DNA from 2 places in the Desulfofundulus sp. JL263-se genome. Region 1 is predicted to be linked to the other one. Evidence: a T-box and tRNA genes for the amino acid it is inferred to sense, from the RefSeq annotation. Region 1 holds a T-box; the other holds one or more tRNA genes.
What was found. A T-box is a leader RNA that pairs with one kind of tRNA and senses whether it is charged. The one in region 1 lies ahead of thrS (threonine--tRNA ligase), so its partner is inferred to be a tRNA-Thr.
Positions count from the first base shown of each region.

Region 2: it encodes a tRNA-Thr, which carries the amino acid that the T-box ahead of thrS (threonine--tRNA ligase) is inferred to sense. The anticodon was not compared.

Region 1 is NZ_CM149993.1:934,365-944,757, reverse strand. It holds gene ACX4JR_RS04840 (TrmH family RNA methyltransferase) at 1-238, opposite strand, end outside; gene rplT (50S ribosomal protein L20) at 457-816, opposite strand; gene rpmI (50S ribosomal protein L35) at 851-1,045, opposite strand; gene infC (translation initiation factor IF-3) at 1,061-1,585, opposite strand; gene thrS (threonine--tRNA ligase) at 1,862-3,772, opposite strand; T-box leader at 3,823-4,042, opposite strand; gene ACX4JR_RS04815 (DRTGG domain-containing protein) at 4,391-4,732, shown strand; gene ACX4JR_RS04810 (ATP-binding protein) at 4,752-5,195, shown strand; gene ACX4JR_RS04805 ([Fe-Fe] hydrogenase large subunit C-terminal domain-containing protein) at 5,195-6,529, shown strand; gene ACX4JR_RS04800 (DRTGG domain-containing protein) at 6,513-6,875, shown strand; gene ACX4JR_RS04795 (NADH-quinone oxidoreductase subunit NuoE family protein) at 6,991-7,485, shown strand; gene ACX4JR_RS04790 (ATP-binding protein) at 7,517-8,125, shown strand; gene ACX4JR_RS04785 ((2Fe-2S) ferredoxin domain-containing protein) at 8,064-8,423, shown strand; gene nuoF (NADH-quinone oxidoreductase subunit NuoF) at 8,437-10,230, shown strand; gene ACX4JR_RS04775 (NADH-dependent [FeFe] hydrogenase, group A6) at 10,254-10,393, shown strand, end outside.
Region 2 is NZ_CM149993.1:2,975,341-2,985,733, reverse strand. It holds gene gltX (glutamate--tRNA ligase) at 1-436, shown strand, start outside; gene cysE (serine O-acetyltransferase) at 476-1,141, shown strand; gene cysS (cysteine--tRNA ligase) at 1,159-2,589, shown strand; gene ACX4JR_RS15480 (Mini-ribonuclease 3) at 2,592-2,993, shown strand; gene rlmB (23S rRNA (guanosine(2251)-2'-O)-methyltransferase RlmB) at 3,078-3,812, shown strand; gene ACX4JR_RS15470 (NYN domain-containing protein) at 3,814-4,323, shown strand; gene sigH (RNA polymerase sporulation sigma factor SigH) at 4,442-5,086, shown strand; tRNA gene ACX4JR_RS15460 (tRNA-Thr) at 5,266-5,341, shown strand; tRNA gene ACX4JR_RS15455 (tRNA-Tyr) at 5,489-5,574, shown strand; tRNA gene ACX4JR_RS15450 (tRNA-Met) at 5,641-5,716, shown strand; tRNA gene ACX4JR_RS15445 (tRNA-Thr) at 5,720-5,795, shown strand; tRNA gene ACX4JR_RS15440 (tRNA-Met) at 5,906-5,982, shown strand; gene tuf (elongation factor Tu) at 6,175-7,377, shown strand; gene rpmG (50S ribosomal protein L33) at 7,698-7,847, shown strand; gene secE (preprotein translocase subunit SecE) at 7,944-8,273, shown strand; gene nusG (transcription termination/antitermination protein NusG) at 8,324-8,851, shown strand; gene rplK (50S ribosomal protein L11) at 8,902-9,324, shown strand; gene rplA (50S ribosomal protein L1) at 9,527-10,225, shown strand; ribosomal protein L10 leader region at 10,302-10,393, shown strand, end outside.

The DNA of each region.
Region 1 (10,393 bases):
CTTCCACCGCAACAATGCCCGCTTCCTTGGCGGCTGCAAACAATTGCTCACCCCGGCCGGTGGCCCTGGCAGAGGGGGAAAACAATATAAATTCCACTGCCCCGCTTAACTCGAGCACTTCTTCCACCGCCCGAAAGCCCTCCAAAACAAATTTTCCCTCCCGTTCCCTGAAGCGGCGGCGGGCCAGTTTTTTTACATATTTAATCCGGCTGTTATTTTTGCTTTCAACCAGTGGCAAGCTCTAACACCCTTCCCTAACTTTCCAATTTCTTAAATCTGTTATTGCGCCCGATGGCTACAATTGCTAAATCGAAATTCCTTATACCCAGGGACTTGAGGACCTGTTCCTCCATGGCGTCCGCCACTAGCACACCTTGATTTTCTTTAAAAATAAATTAAAAAGCATGGCATCTTACCACCATGCTTAGTTTAACACCCTAAAACAGTTATTACACTTTAGCTGTTTAATTTTGATTTGGCCACCTCAACCAATTGACTGAAGGCTTCTGTATCGTTTACAGCCAGGTCGGCCAGCATTTTGCGGTTAATATCCACGCCTGCCCGCCTCAAGCCGTTTATAAACCTGTTATAGGAAAGGCCGTTGCTCCTCGCAGCAGCATTAATGCGGGCAATCCACAATTTGCGAAACTCACGCTTGCGCTGCCGGCGGTCCCTGTAAGCATAAGCCAATGCCTTCATTACCGCCTGGTTGGCCACCCGGTAAAGCTTGCTCCTGGCCCCCCGGTAACCCTTAGCCAGTTTTAAAATCTTTTTATGCCTTTTACGGGTAACTACTCCGCTCCTTGCCCGTGGCATGATACATTCCTCCTTTGCAGACAATTATGTTGCATTAATAAGGCAAAAGGCGTGCAATCCTTCGCTCGTCCGACGGGTGCAAAATCGTTGCTTTGCGCAATCTACGCTTGCGCTTGGCCGTCTTTTTGCCTAAAATATGACTGTGAAAAGCATGAGAAGCCTTAAATTTTCCCTTGGCTGTCCGCTTAAAGCGCTTGGCAGCTCCACGATGGGTTTTTATCTTGGGCACTGTGCTCGCTCCTTTCTAGTCCTCTTTTTTTGCTTGGTTAGGTGCCAGAATCATAAACATGTTTCTTCCTTCCAGCTTGGGCTGCTTTTCCACCGTAGCCAGGTCCCCTATCTCCTCAGCCACCCTGTTTAAAAGAGCCTCGCCGTTCTTGGGGTGCACAATTTCCCGCCCCCGAAACATAATGGTCACCTTGACCTTATCGCCGGCCTTTAAAAAGCGCGTGACATTCCTGGTTTTGACCTTTAAATCATGTTCTTCAATATTGGGCCGCAGCTTAACTTCCTTAACAGTAATGATCTTTTGTTTTTTCCTGGCTTCCTTCTCCCGCTTGCTCTGCTCGTACTTATACTTCCCGTAATCCATAATCCGGCAAACCGGGGGCTTTGCTTGCGGCGCCACTTCCACCAGGTCTTGCTGTCTTTCCTCGGCCAACCGCAGGGCTTCCTTCGTGGGCATAATACCTAACTGCTTACCGTCCTCATCCACAACGCGTACTTCCGGAGCCCTGATGTCATAGTTGACCCGATGCTCCCTTGAAATAATGTTTCACCTCCAATAAAAGTTAAAATAAAAAGCGGGTGATACCACCCGCGAAAAAACACACTTAACCACCTACATGCTTTTGCACGCAACCTTATGGACTGCCGGAGGCGTCATAAGGTGAGAAGCGGATGGCTTCTACTTTGAAGTATGATTTTTTATCGCGAAAATTATAGCACGACCGTTCCCCGGAGTCAAGCTGCCAAGGCTGGGGGCTGCTTAAAATGTACAAAAATTATGTTCAATTTCCTTTGAAGGTTCCAAGATTTAAAGGCTTTACCTGTTCTCCCGGCTTTTAATTTCCCTTAGCAAATCTGCCGCGAATTCATCCACCGGCCTGGCACCCAGGTCGCCGCGGGAGCGGTGCCGCACAGCCACCAAACCACCGTCAACCTCCTTATCTCCCACCACTAACATGTAGGGAATCTTTTGGGTCTGGGCCTCCCGAATTTTATAGTTTACTTTTTCATTGCGGTCATCCACTTCCACGCGAACTCCCAATTCAAACAGCTTATCCGCAACAGCCCGGGCATAAAGGTGGTGCCTGTCGGCAATGGGCAGTACCTTTACCTGCACCGGGGCCAGCCATGTAGGGAAGGCTCCTGCATAATGTTCTATAAGAATGCCGATAAAGCGCTCTATGCTCCCGAAGATTACCCTGTGAATCATAACCGGGCGGTGCTTCTGCCCATCCTCACCTATATAGGTCAGCTCAAATTTTTCCGGCATCAGGAAATCCAATTGTATGGTTCCGCACTGCCAGGTACGACCAAGGCAATCCTTCAAATGAAAGTCTATCTTGGGACCGTAAAACGCACCGTCCCCCTCGTTTACCTTATATTCCAGCCCTTTGGCCTGCATGGCCTCTATGAGGGCATTGGTTGCCATTTCCCATATTTCGTCCGAGCCCATGGCCTTTTCCGGCTTGGTAGAAAGTTCCACATAATAATCAAAGCCAAAGACTTTATAAAATTCATCCACCAGGTCAATTACCCCGATTATCTCATCCTTTACCTGGGAGGGAAGCATGAAAATGTGGGCATCATCCTGGGTAAAGCACCTGACACGCATCAGGCCGTGCAGAACTCCGCTCAACTCGTGCCTGTGCACCAAACCCAGTTCCGCCGTGCGGATGGGAAGTTCCCGGTAACTGTGCATGGCGGTCTTATAAACAATCATGCTGCCGGGACAATTCATGGGCTTTATAGCATAGTCTTTATCATCAATTTGTGTAAAGTACATATTTTCCTTATAGTGCTCCCAGTGGCCGCTTCTCTCCCACAGCTCCCGGTTAAGGATTATAGGGGTGCGTATTTCCTGGTAGCCCCTCTTACGGTGCTCTTCCCGCCAGAAGTTTTCCAATTCGTTGCGTATAACCATGCCCTTGTGGTGGAAAAAGGGAAATCCGGGACCTTCTTCGTGAAGGCTGAAAAGGTCAAGTTCTCTGCCCAGTTTACGATGATCCCGCCTTTTGGCTTCCTCCAGCCGGTGCAGGTGCTCTTCCAGCAGAGACTTTTTCGGAAATGAAGTCCCGTAAATGCGCTGAAGCATCTTATTCCTCTCATCTCCCCGCCAGTAGGCCCCGGCGGTACTCAGCAGCTTAAAAGCTTTCAGCCTGCCGGTAGAGGGAACGTGCGGGCCCGTACAAAGATCCTCAAACTCTCCTTGCCGGTAACAGGAAATTACGGCATCTTCCGGCAATTCATTGATTAACTCCACCTTATAGTTTTCTCCCGCACCTCTAAATTTTTTAAGCGCTTCTTCCCTGGATAATTCGTACCTCTCGAAAGGGAGATCTTCTTTTATTATTTTTTTCATTTCCTCTTCAATCTTTTCCAGGTGCTCGGGTGAAAAAGATTCCGGTGAATCAAAGTCATAATAAAAACCTTGGGAGATGGCCGGGCCGATGGCCAGCCTGGTTTCCGGATAAAGCCTTTTTACAGCCTGGGCCATCACGTGTGCGGTACTGTGGCGAAAAACTTCTTGCCCCTCTTCCGTGCTAAAGTCTAAAAATTCCACTTCGGCATCTTGATTAAGACTCGCATTGAGGTCGGTAAGCTTTCCGTTTACCCTGGCCACAATAGCTTCTTTGGCCAGCCGGGGGCTTATATCCCTGGCAATATCAATTAATTGGGCACCTTTTTCATATTCGCGCACCGAACCGTCTTTAAGTGTTATTTTAATCACTTTCGTCACCCCTTTTCGTATAAATAAGAAAACCGTCCCCGACACATTCAGCCAGGGACGGAGCATTCCCGCGGTTCCACCCTGATTGGGGAAAGAATTCCCCCTCTCCACGAGTAATAACGGCTTTCAGCCGGCCCGGCTTACTCTTTGGTTCAGCTGGACAGCTCCGGGGTGGTTTTCGGCCCCCCTGCGTTCAGGGATGCTCGCAGCCAGTGACATCCCCTCTCTTTGAACCGTAAAGGACCTACTCGTCCCCTTCATCGCCTGTGCTCTATTAACTAACAAGACAATTTTATTTACATACCTGCCAAGATTACATTTGATATTATAATTATTGCCCGAAATTATGTCAATTTTAAAACCCACCTCCGCGATTATGCCGGCGCTCTTTTTTTAATAAGCATTAATCAACGCCGGGTTTTACCACTTAACCCTTATATCAACCATTCAGCTCCCGAATTGACCACTCGAATAGATTTTATGACTAATTAGCAAAAATTTTATTGACTTTCGGAAAAAAGATATTATTCTGTTATAAAGAGTCTTTATGGCTAGCAATAATAAATATTTATTAAAGTTAGGGATTAGTCAAAAAAAATATTTATGGGGTGAGCAACCATTACTCTATCTGAAATAAAGCGCATTTTAGAGGCCGAAATTCTGTACGGAGAAGATATGCTGGACATTGAGGTTAACTCAGGGTTTGCCTGCGATTTAATAAGCGATTCCCTTTGTTTTTCCAGGCCCGGCTGTCTTTTACTTACCGGCCTTACCAACATTCAAATTATTAAAGTTGCTGAAATGGTCAAAGCGCGGGCTATAGTTTTCGTAAGGGGCAAAAATCCGGGCCCGGAAATTGTTCAAGCTTCCAGAGAAAGGGAACTTCCCGTAATGGTAACAAACCGCTTTCTCTTTGAGAGCTGCGGCCTTCTATTCCAGGCCGGGCTGCGAAGCTCCTAGGGCGGAGTGATAATTCAACATGCAATTGCGCTTTAACATTAAAGGTATGGATTTTTCCCGGGCAGGCGAAGCAGCCAGCCGGTTAAAACAAACTTTACAAATGATCGGCATGGAATACGATACCATAAGGCAAGCCCTGATTGTTACCTATGAAGCCGAGCTCAATATCGTTATCCACGCTTACCGGGGAATTTTAACAGCCGACATTTCACCTCATCGTATCATAATCGAAGCCAGGGATGAGGGCCCGGGCATACCCGACATTTCCCTGGCCATGCAGGAAGGTTATTCCACGGCACCGCCCCATATCCGGGAAATGGGCTTCGGGGCTGGAATGGGGTTGCCCAATATAAAAAAATTCTCACACGAATTAAAAATAGACTCCACCGTTAATAAAGGAACTCGGCTTAAAGCCATAATTTACACCCCAAAAGCCAATAAGCAAAAAAGTGGTGGTAATTAGTGCAAAAATACTTCCACTCGGTAAGACTGGATGAGGAAAATTGTAAAGGCTGCACTAATTGCATTAAAAGGTGCCCCACAGAGGCAATAAGAGTACGTAAAGGTCGTGCCCGGATCATAGAGGAGCGCTGTATAGATTGCGGCGAGTGCATTCGTATCTGCCCCAATCACGCCAAGATTGCTCTTACTGATGACTTGCAAAAAATAAAAGATTACCAGGTATCCATAGCCCTTCCCGCACCTTCCCTGTATGCCCAGTTTAAGCCGGAGATAATGCCCGGCCATGTACTTCGTGCCCTTATTGAAATCGGGTTTGACGATGTCTTTGAAGTGGCCGTGGCAGCGGAAATCGTATCGGATATGATCAGCAAATTCCTGCGCAGTGCACCTCGCAAGCCCTATATATCGTCCGCCTGCCCGGCCGTGGTCAGGCTGATGCAAGTACGCTTTCCGGGACTGCTTGACCAGATAATTCCTGTAGAAACACCCATGGAAGTGGCCGCCCGGATAGCCAGGAAGGAAAAGGCCCGCAAATTCAATGTGGCACCGGAAAAAATAGGTATATTTTTTATCACCCCTTGCCCGGCAAAAGTAACGGCAGTTAAACAGCCCTTCGGTACAAAATCTGAAGTGGACGGGGCAATTTCCATGTCCTCAATATACGGTAATCTGCTCCATAAACTGGACCGGATTAAAGCCCCTCCCCTGCCCTTTTATTCCACTCCCCGGGGAATTGGATGGGGAAAATCAGGAGGGGAAAACCGCGCCATAGAAGGGGGCTTTTCACTGGCGGTTGACGGAATCCACAACGTAATAAGCGTCCTGGAAGAAATAGAGCGGGGAGAACTAACGGATATTAATTATGTGGAGGCCCAGGCATGTACCGGTGGATGTATTGGAGGGCCTCTTGTACCCCAAAACCCGTTTGTATCCCGGGTGCGCATGGAAAACCTGAACAGCTTGCTGGCAGATAAAAATCCGGTTAAAGTACCATCAATTAATGAAGAATGGTACCTTGACAAACCCATTAATCCCCGCCCGGTAATGCAGCTCTCCAACGATGTGACTAAAGCCATTCAAATGCTATCTGACGTGGAAAAGATTGTCCAGGAACTTCCAGGATTGGACTGCGGCTCCTGCGGCTCGCCCAATTGTAAGGCACTGGCAGAAGATATTGTCAGAGGATATGCCCAAAAAACCTATTGTGTCTTTAAACTACGAGAAAAATTACGGGACCTGGCCAAAGAAATGGTTGAGCTGGCACATAAACCGCCCCCGGCCATGGGCAGAAAAGACGCAGCGGAGGAGGAAAAACGCGATGTCCCTCTGGAATGATATCAGCTCCGCACTTGAATTAACATCACTTACTTCCCTATATATCGAAAAGGATTCAATACAAGGCGCTTACTGTGGAGACTTACTCAGTGACGTACTTGCTAAAGCCAAGCCGGGGCAACTTTGGCTGACTATCCAAAAACACCGCAATGTAATCGCCGTTGCGAGCCTGGCAGGATTAAGCGGGGTTATTATTACCGGAGGACGCCTCCCGGACCGGGACGTTATAGAAACAGCCGAACAGGAAGGGATCCCGCTTTTCTCCACTCCCCTGGACACCTTCACCGCTGCCGGAAAAATCTATCAATTATTCAAAAGGTACCGTATTACCGGCGATTCTTGCTAAGTAATTTTCAAAATATAATTTTTTTTCTTGATTATCTGTTGTTGGAGGTGATAACAAAGACAAAGCCCGGCCAATTAACCGAAAGGCAATTAATAGAGATGGGAGGGTAAATGAATTGAGCAAAAATAATTGCCAGTGTGCCACTGCAATTAATGAGGAACAGTACCGCCAACTTGACAAAATAATCGATGAGTATAAAAACGAGCCCGGGGCACTCATTCAAGTTTTGCATAAGGCCCAGCAATTAATCGGCTATCTTCCCCGGGAAGTTCAAGTCAGGATAGCCAATGGATTGGATATACCCCTGGCCACCATTTACGGAGTGGTTTCATTTTATTCCCTTTTTACCACCAAGCCCAAGGGCAGGCATAAAATTTCCGTGTGCGCCGGAACGGCTTGCTACGTTCGCGGGGCAAAACAACTGCTTAACCGGTTACATCAAGATTTGGATCTCAGGCCGGGGAGCACTACCAGTGACGGAAAATTCTCTCTGGATGTGGTCAGGTGCCTGGGGGCCTGCGGCCTGGGCCCGGTGATGACTGTTGATGAAGATGTATACGGGCGACAAAAGCCTGACAAAGTAATGGAAATTTTAAATGCTTATGAATAAAGGTCATTCATTAAAGCGGGAGTGACCGGTTTTGGAAGAAATTGCCCAGCACATTTTGGACATAGCCAGGAACTCCCTGGAAGCAGGAGCAACTATAATAAACATTTCGGTAGAAGAAAAACCTGAAAACGACCGGCTGGAGTTCTTCGTTTACGATAATGGTGCAGGTATGGTGCCCGGAGATATTCTCCGGGTAACGGATCCTTTTTATTCCGGCAAAGGAAAACGTATAGGATTGGGTATTCCCTTGCTTCACGCCGCTACACAAAGGTGCGGCGGTGATCTCAAAATATCTTCAGTTCCCGAAAAAGGAACTGAAATTAAAGCCAGTTTCTCCTACCATCATATCGACCGGCCTCCGCTGGGCAACATAGGGGAAACTATTTCCGTTCTTATGGCCACCACCAGTGATGTAAATATTACTTACCGCCATATTTTTAATAATAAAATTTTCAACTTTAGTACCAAGGAGTTAAAGGATTTTCTCGCCGGTGTGCCGTTGAATACACCGGCGGTACTGGTATGGGTTGAGGGTTACGTGCAAAAAAGAATAAATTCCCTGAGAGGGGGTTCTGTGAGTGAAATCTCTGGAAGAGTTGGAAAAGCTACGGGAGAAATTAAAAAAGCAAATGAAAGTTAGGGAAGGAAAAGGTAGTACTGTAATAGCCGTCGGCATGGGAACATGTGGTATTGCCGCCGGGGCCCGGCAGGTTATGAAAACACTGTTGACAGAACTAAATAACCAAAATGTCAACGATGTTCTGGTAACCCAAACCAGCTGCCTGGGACTTTGCCAGTACGAGCCCGTAGTTCAGGTTGATTACCCGGGCCAGGAAAAAGTTACCTACATTAATGTGGACGAGGAAAAAATTAAACGTATAGTTTCCGATCATTTATTAAACGGTCAGATAGTTAAAAAATGGACAATAAAGGATTAAGGAGGGTAGCCACATGGAGACTTACCGGTCACACGTACTTGTTTGTGCCGGAGCCGGATGTATATCCTCCGACTGCAAAGCGGTACAGTCGGCACTCAAGACAAATATTGTAAAAAGAGGACTAGAAAACGAAATTATGGTGGTAGAAACCGGTTGCATGGGGCCCTGCGACTTGGGCCCGGTGATGGTGGTCTACCCCGAAGGTACTTTTTACCGTAAATTAACCCCCGAGGATACCGCGGAAATAGTAGACCAGCACCTTTTGAAGGGTAAAATTGTGAAACGCCTTACTCAAAAGGATAGTGAAAATGGACAGGCTGCCGTAAACCTGGAAGATATGGACTTTTTTAAACGGCAAACCCGCATAGCCCTGCGCAATACCGGCTTAATAAATCCGGAATCGGTTGAGGAATATATTGCCCGTGACGGTTATAAAGCACTGGGAAAAGTTCTTTCCAGGATGACTCCTGAAGAAGTAATTGACTGTATAAAAACATCCGGACTGAGGGGACGGGGAGGAGCCGGCTTCCCCACTGGCGTAAAGTGGGAATTTACGGCAAAAGCCGAAGGCTACCCTAAATACGTGGTATGCAATGCCGACGAGGGCGATCCCGGGGCCTTTATGGACAGAAGTATACTGGAAGGCGATCCCCATACTGTGCTGGAGGCCATGGCCATTTGCGGCTACTCCATTGGCTCCAACCAGGGCTATATCTACGTCAGGGCCGAATATCCCCTGGCCGTAGAACGCCTGGAGATAGCCATCCGCAAGGCCAGGGAATACGGCCTGTTGGGAGAGAACATTTTTGGTACCGGCTTTAGCTTTAACATAGATATCCGTGTAGGTGCGGGAGCCTTTGTTTGTGGTGAGGAAACCGCCCTTCTGGCCTCAATTGAAGGGCGCCGGGGCGAGCCCAGGCCGCGACCTCCGTTTCCGGCCCAGGCCGGGCTCTGGGGCAAGCCCACCGTAATTAACAATGTAGAAACATGGGCCAACATCCCGCCCATTATTCTAAACGGCCCCCAGTGGTTTAATAGTATCGGAACCGAAAAAAGCAAGGGGACCAAAGTTTTTGCCCTGGCAGGTAAGATAAATAACACCGGCCTGGTGGAGGTGCCCATGGGTACCACTCTCAGGGAAATCATTTATGAAATCGGCGGGGGAATCCCCGGTGGAAAACGGTTAAAGGCAATTCAAACAGGCGGGCCCTCAGGGGGCTGTATACCCGCCGAATACCTGGATACCCCGGTAGATTATGAGTCCCTAACCCAGCTGGGGGCAATCATGGGCTCCGGCGGGATGATTGTTGTGGATGAAGATACCTGTATGGTGGACCTGGCCAGGTTTTTCCTTGAATTTGTCCAAGATGAATCATGCGGCAAATGTTCTCCCTGCCGGGTGGGCACCAAGCGAATGCTGGAAATATTGGAACGTATAATTGAGGGACAAGGGCGTGAGGGAGATATTGAGCGGCTGGAAAAACTGGCTTTTGGCATCAAAAATTCAGCCCTCTGCGGTTTAGGCCAAACAGCCCCCAATCCGGTGCTGAGTACCATTCGCCACTTCCGCCACGAATATGAGGCCCACATAAAAGATAAAAAATGCCCCGCAGGGGTTTGCCGGGCCCTGGTCTCCTACTACATTGACCCCAACAAGTGCACCGGGTGCGGGCTGTGCAGCAAGGTCTGCCCGTCCGAAGCAATCAGCGGTGAAAAAAGGAAGCCACATATCATTAACCTGCAATTGTGCGCTAAATGCGGAACATGCAAGGAAAAATGTAAATTCAATGCTGTAATAAACCTTTAAACAGGTTTTACTGGAGGGATATAATGCCTTTGGTTACATTGACCATAGACAACAAGCGGGTAGAAGTGGAAGCCGGAACCAGCCTTTTAAAAGCGGCAGAGAAGGCAGGCATAAAAATCCCCACCCTTTGCTTTTTGGAGGAAATAAATGAAGTAGGCGCCTG
Region 2 (10,393 bases), 1.1 Mb from region 1:
AGGGTATTTACCTGCTGAGGTTTCCGAAGAGGATTATACCAGGATCCGGGCAGTGGTGTCTGCGGTACGGGATTATTTGAACAACGTTTCGGAGATAACCGGCCACGTGGAAATTTTCTTTAAAGAGCCGTTATATGAGCAAAAGGAAATTCAGGACGTGTTAAAGCAGGGCCAGGTATTAAAAGTGCTTGACGCCGCCCGGAAGAAAATAGCTGAAGCAGAACCTTTAGACGAGCAGAGGGCCAGGGCTATAATTAAGGAACTGCCCAAGGAACTGGGCTTCGGAGGGAAAAAGGTGTTCATGCCCCTGCGGGCTGCCCTTACTGGCCGTACCCAGGGACCGGAACTGTACCAGGTAATACCCGCCCTGGGCAGGGACAGGGCAGTAAGCCGTCTGGAAAAAGCCATGGCCGCGGCGTTGGCGCTGCAGGAATAAAGGTGTAGTTTCTTAATCCGATTGGAGGGGCTTAAAACGGTGCTTAAGCGTATTCGCAAAGAGATTCAGGCTGTTTTTGACCGGGACCCGGCAGCCAAGTCACTGCTGGAAGTTTTGCTGTGCTATCCCGGCTTACACGCCATAATGATGCACCGGGTGGCCCATTTTTTTTATAGACATAAAATGTATTTAATTGCCAGGATAATTTCACAAATTTCAAGGTTTTTAACTGGTATCGAAATTCATCCCGGGGCTAAAATCGGAGAAGGCTTGTTTATTGACCATGGTGCCGGCGTGGTGATAGGAGAAACTGCGGAAATAGGGGATAATGTTACCATTTACCAGGGAGTGACCCTTGGCGGTACGGGTAAGGAAAAGGGTAAACGTCATCCTACCATCGGCAATAATGTGGTTATCAGTGCCGGCGCCAAGATACTGGGCTCATTTAAAGTAGGAGATAACAGCAAGATTGGGGCCGGCTCGGTGGTTTTAAAGCCGGTTCCCCCCAACAGTACGGTTGTAGGTGTTCCGGGAAAGGTTGTAACAAGAGACGGCGTTAGGGTAGATAAGGCTGAACAGCCCTTAATTGACCTTCGTCATGATCAGCTGCCGGACCCGGTGGCAGAAATGATGCTGGCCATGCAGCGGAAAATAGAAGAACTGGAAAACCGGATTAAGGAATTGGAAAATTCCCGGGAAAAATAAACAGGGGGGATTGGGCTTTGCTTATATATAATACCCTTACCAGGCGTAAGGAAGAGTTTAAGCCAAGGGAAGCCAGTAAAGTATACATATACGTTTGCGGGCCCACCACTTACAATTACATCCATATGGGTAATGCCCGCCCTTTGGTGTTTTTTGATACCGTGAGGCGTTATTTTATTCATAAGGGCTATGAAGTTTACTATATCCAAAACTTTACTGACATTGACGATAAAATAATTAACCGGGCCAGGGAAGAGGGGGAAGATGCCCTGGCCCTGGCTGCGCGGTTTATTGATGAATACTATAAAGATGCCGATGCGCTAAATGTGAAGCGGGCAGACGTGCACCCCAGGGTTTCCGAGCATATGGAAGATATTGTAAGCATGATCCAGACATTGGTGGAAAAGGGTTTTGCATATGTTATAGAAGGTAATGTGTATTTTGATGTAAGCAAATTTAAAGATTACGGCAAGCTTTCCGGGCGTTCCCTGGAGGACATGCAGGCCGGGGCGCGGGTGGAGGTGGATCACAGGAAAATAAATCCTATGGACTTTGCCCTTTGGAAGGCGGCCAAGCCGGGCGAGCCGGCATGGGAGAGCCCGTGGGGCAAGGGCCGTCCAGGGTGGCACATTGAATGCTCGGCAATGTCCCTGAAATACCTGGGCCCGGAATTTGACATTCACGGGGGCGGCTATGACCTGATTTTTCCCCATCATGAAAACGAGATAGCCCAGTCCGAGGCCGCCACGGGAAAAACCTTTGCCCGGTACTGGATGCATAACGGCTTTATAACCGTAAATGAAGAGAAAATGAGTAAATCCCTGGGAAACTTCTTTTTGGTAAGGGAGGTGCTGGATAAGTTTCCCCCGGAGCTGGTACGGTTTTATTTGTTAAGTACCCATTACCGCAGGCCCCTGGATTTTGACTATGACAAGCTTGCGTCCAGCAGCAGGGGGCTTGAGCGGATAAAAACCAGTATTCGGCTGCTTTATGAAGCTCTGGAAAAGGGTGCCGGAGGCGGCAGGGAAACCGGCATGACGGCCCACCTGGAGGAGATTAAAGAAGCTTTTTGCTCGGCCATGGATGACGATTTTAATACGGCTTTGGCCATTGGGGTCCTTTTTGACCTGGCCCGGGAAGTGAATTCTTGCCTGCGGGAAGGAACCTGTTCCCGCGGGGAATTGGAAAAGGCGAAGGAATTATTCCATTTTTTTAACGATGTTCTGGGTATATTTAAAATCGGTGGTTCGGGGAAATTATTGTTAGAGAAGAGGACGGATAAAAACAACCTGTCGGAGAAACTGATTAAGCTGGTGCTGGATATTCGCCAGGAGGCCCGCAAAAACAAGGACTTTAAAACTGCCGATAGGATCCGGGACTCTTTAAAGGAAATGGGGATTATCGTAGAAGATACTCCTCAAGGGCCCCGCTGGAAGATGCAGGAGTAAAAATGCAAGAGATATTTAAGCCCGATATCAATCCCGAAAAACTCCCCCCCAGGGTTCTAGCATATTTGGGGGACGCCGTGTATGAGTTGCTGGTGAGGCAATATCTGGTGAGGCAAGGGCCGGATAAAATACACAAAATACATAAAGAGGCAGTTAAATATGTGCGGGCCGATACTCAGGCCAGGGTACTGCATGCCCTGGAGGAAAGTTTAAGCCCGGAGGAACGGGATATTGTCCGGCGGGGACGGAATGCCAAGACCGGTCACTTGCCCCCAAATGCCAGCATGATTGATTACCGCTACAGTACCGGCTTTGAAAGCCTGGTGGGGTATCTGTACCTTGCCGGTAATAAAAAGCGATTACAGGAAATAATAAATCTGGCCGACCGTATAGTCAGGGGGTGACCTTATCTTCCTCAGCCCGCAAAGGCTTTTTGCCGATATATTTCGCGCCGGCCGCCAATCACCGTTTTAGGGGGAATTTTACCAGTGGGCAGGATATTGGTTGGGAGGAATCCCGTGCGGGAGGCCTTGCGCTTGGGCCGCCCCATAAATAAGATATTCATGTCCCCTAACATGACACCCCGATTGGCGGGTGAAATTAGGGCCCTGGCCAAAGAAAGGGGTATACCTGTGCAAACGGTTGAACAGCACCGCCTCGACAGGCTTGCAGAGGGGGCCAATCACCAGGGCCTGGCTGCCGTTATGGCCTCTAAGGAATATGTAGAAGTGGAAGACCTTTTGGAAAACAGGGCGGACGGCCAGCCTCCCTTATTGGTTATACTTGATGAAATTAATGACCCCCGTAACTTGGGCGCAATATTGCGCACAGCCGATGCTGCGGGAGTAAACGGCGTCATTATACCCCGGCGCCGGTCGGCGGCCCTTACCCCCGCCGCTGCCAAGACATCCGCCGGGGCCATAGAATACGTGCCGGTGGCCCGGGTAACGAACCTTGCCCGGACCATTGATTATCTGAAAGATTGCGGGCTATGGGTTGTTGGGGCCCATGGCCAGGCGGAAGAAATTTATTGGGATGTTGATTTAACGGGCCCGCTGGCTCTTGTAATTGGTGGGGAAGATAAGGGGCTGGGGAGGCTTGTACGGAGCAAGTGTGACTTCCTGGTTCGGCTGCCCATGACCGGCCGGGTAGGGTCACTAAATGCGTCAGTTGCCGCAGCTTTGTTATTGTATGAGGTGTTGCGGCAAAGAAGAAGGGGTTAAAATGGATGAATATTTGGTGGTGGACGGGTATAATGTTATTTATGCTTGGCCCTCTTTAGATAAGGTGAAAAATGAGAATTTGGAGCACGCCAGAGACAAACTGGTGGATATATTAGCCAATTACGCTGCTCTCAGCGGCACTAATATATTTGTGGTTTTTGACGCCCACCAGGTGGGACAAGGCATTGAGCGCGTGGAAGAAAGGAATGGTGTGCGTATAATATATACCCGGGAAGGAGAAACAGCTGATGCCGCTATCGAAAAGATGATTGGAGAATTGATTACCCGGGGGAGGGTGTATGTGGTAACGTCGGATTACGACGAGCAGAAGGTCATTTTTGGCCGGGGCGCCTATCGCCTTACGCCCAGGGACTTGCAAGAGCGGATAAAACAGTCCAGGGCAAAGGAAGAAAAGTGGACAAAAAGTGACTATCCTACTGATACTTATCTGGAAAACCGGCTTGGCTATTCGACCCGGAGAGTATTGGAAGAATGGCGGCGCAAAAAGTAGGCGTTTCCTTTTATGCTTGACTAGTCTTTTTAAACTCATTTATAATAAGGCATGTAAACTCGGTAATCAGTTGGTTGAAAAGTTACCGGGTCAGGGAAAAATGGCGGGGGGGAGATTGTTGAGTCTAAACGCCCAAAGGGACGTTTCTCACGACTTTAATGTGATGATGGACGAAGAAGTGGTGGAGTTTGCCCGTGCAGGGGACAACGCAGCACAGGAGTATTTAATTAATAAGTATAAGAACTTTGTTCGCGCCAAAGCTCGCTCTTATTTCTTAATTGGGGCGGACCGGGAAGACATAATACAGGAAGGAATGATTGGTCTTTATAAAGCTATAAGGGACTTTCGCATGGACAAGTTATCATCATTCCGGGCTTTTGCAGAGCTTTGTATTACCCGGCAAATTATAACGGCCATTAAAACAGCAACCAGGCAGAAACATATACCGCTTAATTCTTATGTATCTTTGAACAAGCCCATTTATGATGAAGATTCCGATAGAACTCTCCTGGACGTAATATCCGGCTCGAAGGTTACCGATCCGGAGGAGTTAATCGTAAGCCAGGAAGAGTTTGATAATATAGAAGAAAAGATGAGCGAAATTTTAAGTTCCCTGGAATGGCAGGTGCTTATGTCTTACCTTGAAGGCAAGTCCTACCAGGAGATAGCCAAGGATCTTGACCGGCATGTAAAATCCATCGATAATGCCCTGCAGCGTGTAAAACGAAAGTTAGAGCGTTATTTAGAAAAAAGAGAAGAATGATGAATGATGTAAATACAAATAAATAACTAGAAATATAAAAGTTGTTTCTTGGAGTTTAAAGGCCTGAATTCATCTGAGGAAATTCAGGCCTTTTTAATTGCGGGCAGATTGTCAAAAATTATATTGGGAGTGATTATTGACAATCGCCTGCTGCTATTTTATAATATAACTTGCGCCGTGCCGGCGTAGCTCAATTGGTAGAGCAGCTGACTTGTAATCAGCAGGTTGCGGGTTCGAGTCCCATCGCCGGCTCCATTTTGGGGGAATTTTTCCACGGAAAAATTACCTTTACCAAGCTAGACTGGGCTTGGAAAATTTCCCCCAAAATTTTGGGGGAATTTTTCCACGGAAAAATTACCTTTACCAAGCTAGACCTGGCTTGGAAAATTTCCCCCAAATAGTGGAGGGGTTCCCGAGTGGTCAAAGGGAGCAGACTGTAAATCTGCCGGCTGTCGCCTTCGCAGGTTCGAATCCTGCCCCCTCCACCAACATAAATTTGTAATAAGTTGAGAGTTGAAAATTTATTTGCAATATGATAAAATAGAAAGTGCTGACGCGGGGTGGAGCAGCCGGTAGCTCGTCGGGCTCATAACCCGAAGGTCGTGGGTTCAAATCCCACCCCCGCAACCAGGTGCCACTATAGCTCAGGAGGTAGAGCGCATCCTTGGTAAGGATGAGGTCACCGGTTCAAGCCCGGTTAGTGGCTCCATTTTCGAGGAGTTTTTCTACGGAAAAGTTACCTTATCAAGCTGTGCTTGGCTTAGAAAAATTCCTCGAAAATTTTGGGGAATTTTCCATAGGAAAATTCCCCAAAGTTGCGGCGGCGTAGCTCAGTTGGTTAGAGCATACGGTTCATACCCGTAGTGTCCGGGGTTCGAATCCCTGCGCCGCTACCAGTAAGCCAGCTACATGTAAAAGTTGCATGTAGCTGGTTTTATTTTTTTAAGCAAGAAGGGAATTTGGACATGCTTATAGAATATCCAATGGGATTTTGAAAAATGCATGAAAGTGTATAAATGTGGAAATAAATTAAAAGTGTGTAAGTTTATGGAGCTTAATCAAGTAAATTATGAGGAGGAGAAAGTTCAATGGCCAAAGAAAAGTTTGAGCGTACGAAACCCCACGTAAATGTTGGAACCATAGGTCACGTTGACCACGGCAAGACCACCCTTACGGCGGCAATCACCTTGTGCCTGTCCAAAGAAGGTAGGACTCAGGTTAAAAAGTACGATGAAATTGACAACGCTCCGGAAGAAAAAGAGCGCGGCATCACCATTAACACCGCCCACGTGGAATATGAGACTGCAAAGAGGCACTATGCGCACGTAGACTGTCCGGGGCACGCCGACTACGTAAAGAACATGATTACCGGGGCGGCCCAGATGGACGGTTCCATACTGGTGGTATCGGCTGCAGACGGTCCCATGCCCCAGACCCGGGAGCACATCTTGCTGGCCAGGCAAGTAGGAGTGCCATACATAGTGGTATACCTGAACAAAGTTGACCAGGTGGACGACCCGGAGCTATTGGAACTGGTAGAGATGGAAGTGAGGGAACTTTTGAGCACATATGAATTTCCCGGAGACGACGTGCCGGTAATCAGCGGTTCCGCCCTTAAGGCGCTGGAGTGCGGCTGCGGCAAGCGGGACTGCGAGTGGTGCAAGAGCATTTGGGAACTTATGGACGCAGTGGACGAATATATACCCACCCCGGAGCGGGATGTTGACAAACCCTTCCTCATGCCGGTGGAAGACGTATTCAGCATAACCGGCCGGGGCACCGTGGCCACGGGGCGTGTAGAGAGGGGAACCATCACCACCGGCGAAGAAGTAGAGATAGTAGGTCTTATGGATAAGCCGCGCAAGACAGTGGTAACCGGAGTAGAAATGTTCCGCAAAGTACTGGACCGCGGGGAAGCGGGAGACAACATTGGCTGCCTTTTGCGCGGCGTGGAGCGGAAAGAAATAGAGCGCGGGCAAGTTTTGGCAAAGCCCGGCACCATTAAGCCGCACACCAAATTCCACGCCGAGGTATACGTGCTGACCAAGGACGAGGGCGGCCGGCACACTCCCTTCTTTAACGGCTATCGCCCGCAGTTTTATTTCCGCACCACCGATGTAACGGGGACGGTAAGGCTGCCGGAAGGGACGGAAATGGTAATGCCCGGGGATAACGTTGAGATGGACATTGAACTGATTACTCCCATTGCCATTGAAGAAGGACTGCGCTTTGCTATCCGTGAAGGCGGGCGTACCGTGGGTGCCGGTGTAGTTACCAGGATAATTGAATAGGTTACTGTTTTGGGGGAATTTTTCCACGAAAAAATTATCTTTGCCAAGCCGCACTTGGCTTGGAAAAATTCCCCCAAAATTTTGGGGTAATTTTCCCGCGGGAAAATTACCTTGCCAAGTTACACTTTATCTTTACCAAGCCAAACCTGGCCTGGAAAATTTCCCCGCCCCAAAGGGGGCGGGGATTCCACTATCAGAATAATGAGCATAAGGCTCAGGTATGGGGTAAAGTATTGACTTTAAAATTTAGTTGTGATATATTCGGTAAGGTAATTTTAAAGGTGATATGTTTGTTTTTTTAGTTTTGGGAGGTGGCAAAATTGCGAGTAGGGATTACTTTAGCATGCACGCAATGCAAGCAGAGAAATTATACCACTACCAAGAATAAGAGGAATGACCCCAACCGCATTGAACTTAAAAAGTATTGTCGTTTTTGCAATGCCCACACCTTGCATAAAGAGACCAGATAGAAAGTGGTTTGGATTTGAGATAAATAGATTATATTGCCCGGTTGCCGGTGCCGAGAGGTACTGTGGCTTTCACTTCTAGTTAAGGATGTGGCGTTTATGGCAGTTACCAAAAAACAGACAGCTGAAAAAAATATCAGCCCGGCAAAAAAAGGCGGCAAGGGGTCTGAAAAGCAGGCCACCTCGGGAAAGGCATTGGTGAAAAAGGATAGTAAAAAAAGTCTTCAAGCAAAAAAACGCCCGGGTAAATTGAGTGCGGTCCGAAGCTACTTGAGCGGCGTACTTAATGAGTTAAAAAAGGTACACTGGCCGAATCGTAGAGAGACTGCCATTTATACTGCAGTGGTTTTGGTAGCCGTGGGTATAGTGGGCGTATTAATCTGGGTGTTTGATTTGCTTCTCAGCAGGGTCGTGCAGTTAATTTATTAAAATGTTTCAAGGGGGTGAGGGGCCTGGATTAAGCTGGGTCCCTTGAATTTATGAGTAAGATGTGGTATGTGATACATACCTACTCCGGATATGAAAACAAAGTGAAGGCCAACCTGGAGAAGCGCATAGAGTCCATGAACATGGAGGATAAGGTTTTTAGAATAGTTATACCCATGGAAGATGAAGTAGAGATAAAAAACGGTAAGCGTAAGATAAGTAAGAAAAAAGTGTTTCCCGGGTATGTGCTGGTGGAGATGATTATGGATGATGATTCTTGGTATGTGGTTCGTAATACCCCTGGTGTAACCGGGTTTGTTGGAAGCGGCACCAAGCCTATCCCTTTAAGTGATGAAGAGGCCCAGAGCATTATGAAGAGAATGGGTATGGATGATGCAGTACCCAAGGTGGACTTCAGCCCGGGCGAACAGGTTCGGGTAATCGGCGGGCCCTTTGAGAACTTCAGCGGTGAAATTGAAGAAATTTATCCGGAAAAGGGTAAGGTTAAAGTCAGCATTTCCATGTTCGGCCGGGAAACTCCGGTGGAATTGGAATTTGACCAGATAGAAAAAATAGACTAGAAGTGCATTCCGTGCATATGCTTCCTGCATTTTTAAAGGAGGTGTGAGAAATGGCTAAAAAGGTGGCAGCAGTTATCAAACTACAGGTGCCAGCAGGAAAGGCCACTCCTGCTCCCCCGGTAGGACCGGCTTTAGGACAGCACGGGGTAAACATTATGCAGTTTGTAAAGGAGTATAACGAACGTACCGCTAAACACGCCGGTATGATAATACCAGTGGAAATTACCGTATATGAAGACAGGTCCTTTAGTTTTATAACCAAAACTCCTCCTGCTGCCGATCTGTTAAAAAAGGCTGCCGGCCTGGAAAAGGGCTCCGGAGAGCCCAACAAAAACAAGGTTGGTAAGGTAACCAGGGACCAGATCAAGGAAATTGCCGAACTTAAAATGCAAGACCTCAATGCAGCTTCCATTGAGGCCGCCATGCGCATGATAGAAGGTACTGCCCGCAGCATGGGAATCGAGGTTGTATAAAAATATAAGACTGTACGTGGGAGGAAATTTTAATTTCCGATTTGGGGGAAATTTTCCAAGCTATGTTTGGCTTGGAAGAGGTAATTTTCCCGTGGAAAAATTCCCCCAAATTTTGGGGGAAATTTTCCAAGCTATGTTTGGCTTGGAAGAGGTAATTTTCCCGTGGGAAAATTCCCCTGAAACACCACAAGGAGGTAATTTCATGCCCAAGCACGGAAAGAAATACCGGGATGCGTTAAAGGAAATAGACCGGACCAAGCAATATGATCCCGCTGAAGCCTGTGAGCTGGTTAAGAAAATTGCCAGGGCCAATTTTGACGAAACTGTGGAGGTAGCCGTCAGATTGGGTGTTGACCCCAGGCATGCGGACCAACAGGTGCGCGGAGCCGTTGTGCTTCCTCACGGTACCGGTAAAACCCGTACCGTACTGGTATTTGCCAAGGGGGATAAAGCCAAGGAAGCTGAAGAAGCAGGCGCCGATTATGTAGGTGACGTGGATTTGGTGGAAAAAATACAAGGTGGGTGGCTGGATTTTGATGTTGCCATAGCCACACCGGACATGATGGGGACTGTTGGTAAGCTGGGCCGTATTTTGGGCCCCCGGGGCCTTATGCCCAATCCGAAAACAGGAACGGTGACATTTGATGTAGGGCGGGCAGTCCAGGAAGCAAAGGCCGGCAAAATAGAATACCGTGTGGATAAGGCGGGCATTATCCATGCCCCCATAGGCAAGGTATCTTTTGATGCCGATAAATTGCTGGAAAATCTTCGCACCCTCATGGAGCAGCTGATCAGGGCAAAGCCTGCAGCTGCTAAAGGACAGTATATTCGCAGTGTGACCTTATCTTCCACCATGGGACCCGGGATACGGGTCAATGCTCAGAGATTTACAGGTAAATAAAAATAAAAGCATTTTGGCTGCAATTTCAGGGAGTTGGGATTTTTATCACATACATTTAAAAAGTTAATAATTAAAATTATATGCTTTTTCCTAGCTGCAGACAGATGGTGCTTTAGGCTTAAAGGCTCACCAGCCGCCATCCGAGGCCGGGAGAGGTAACCTGTGTGC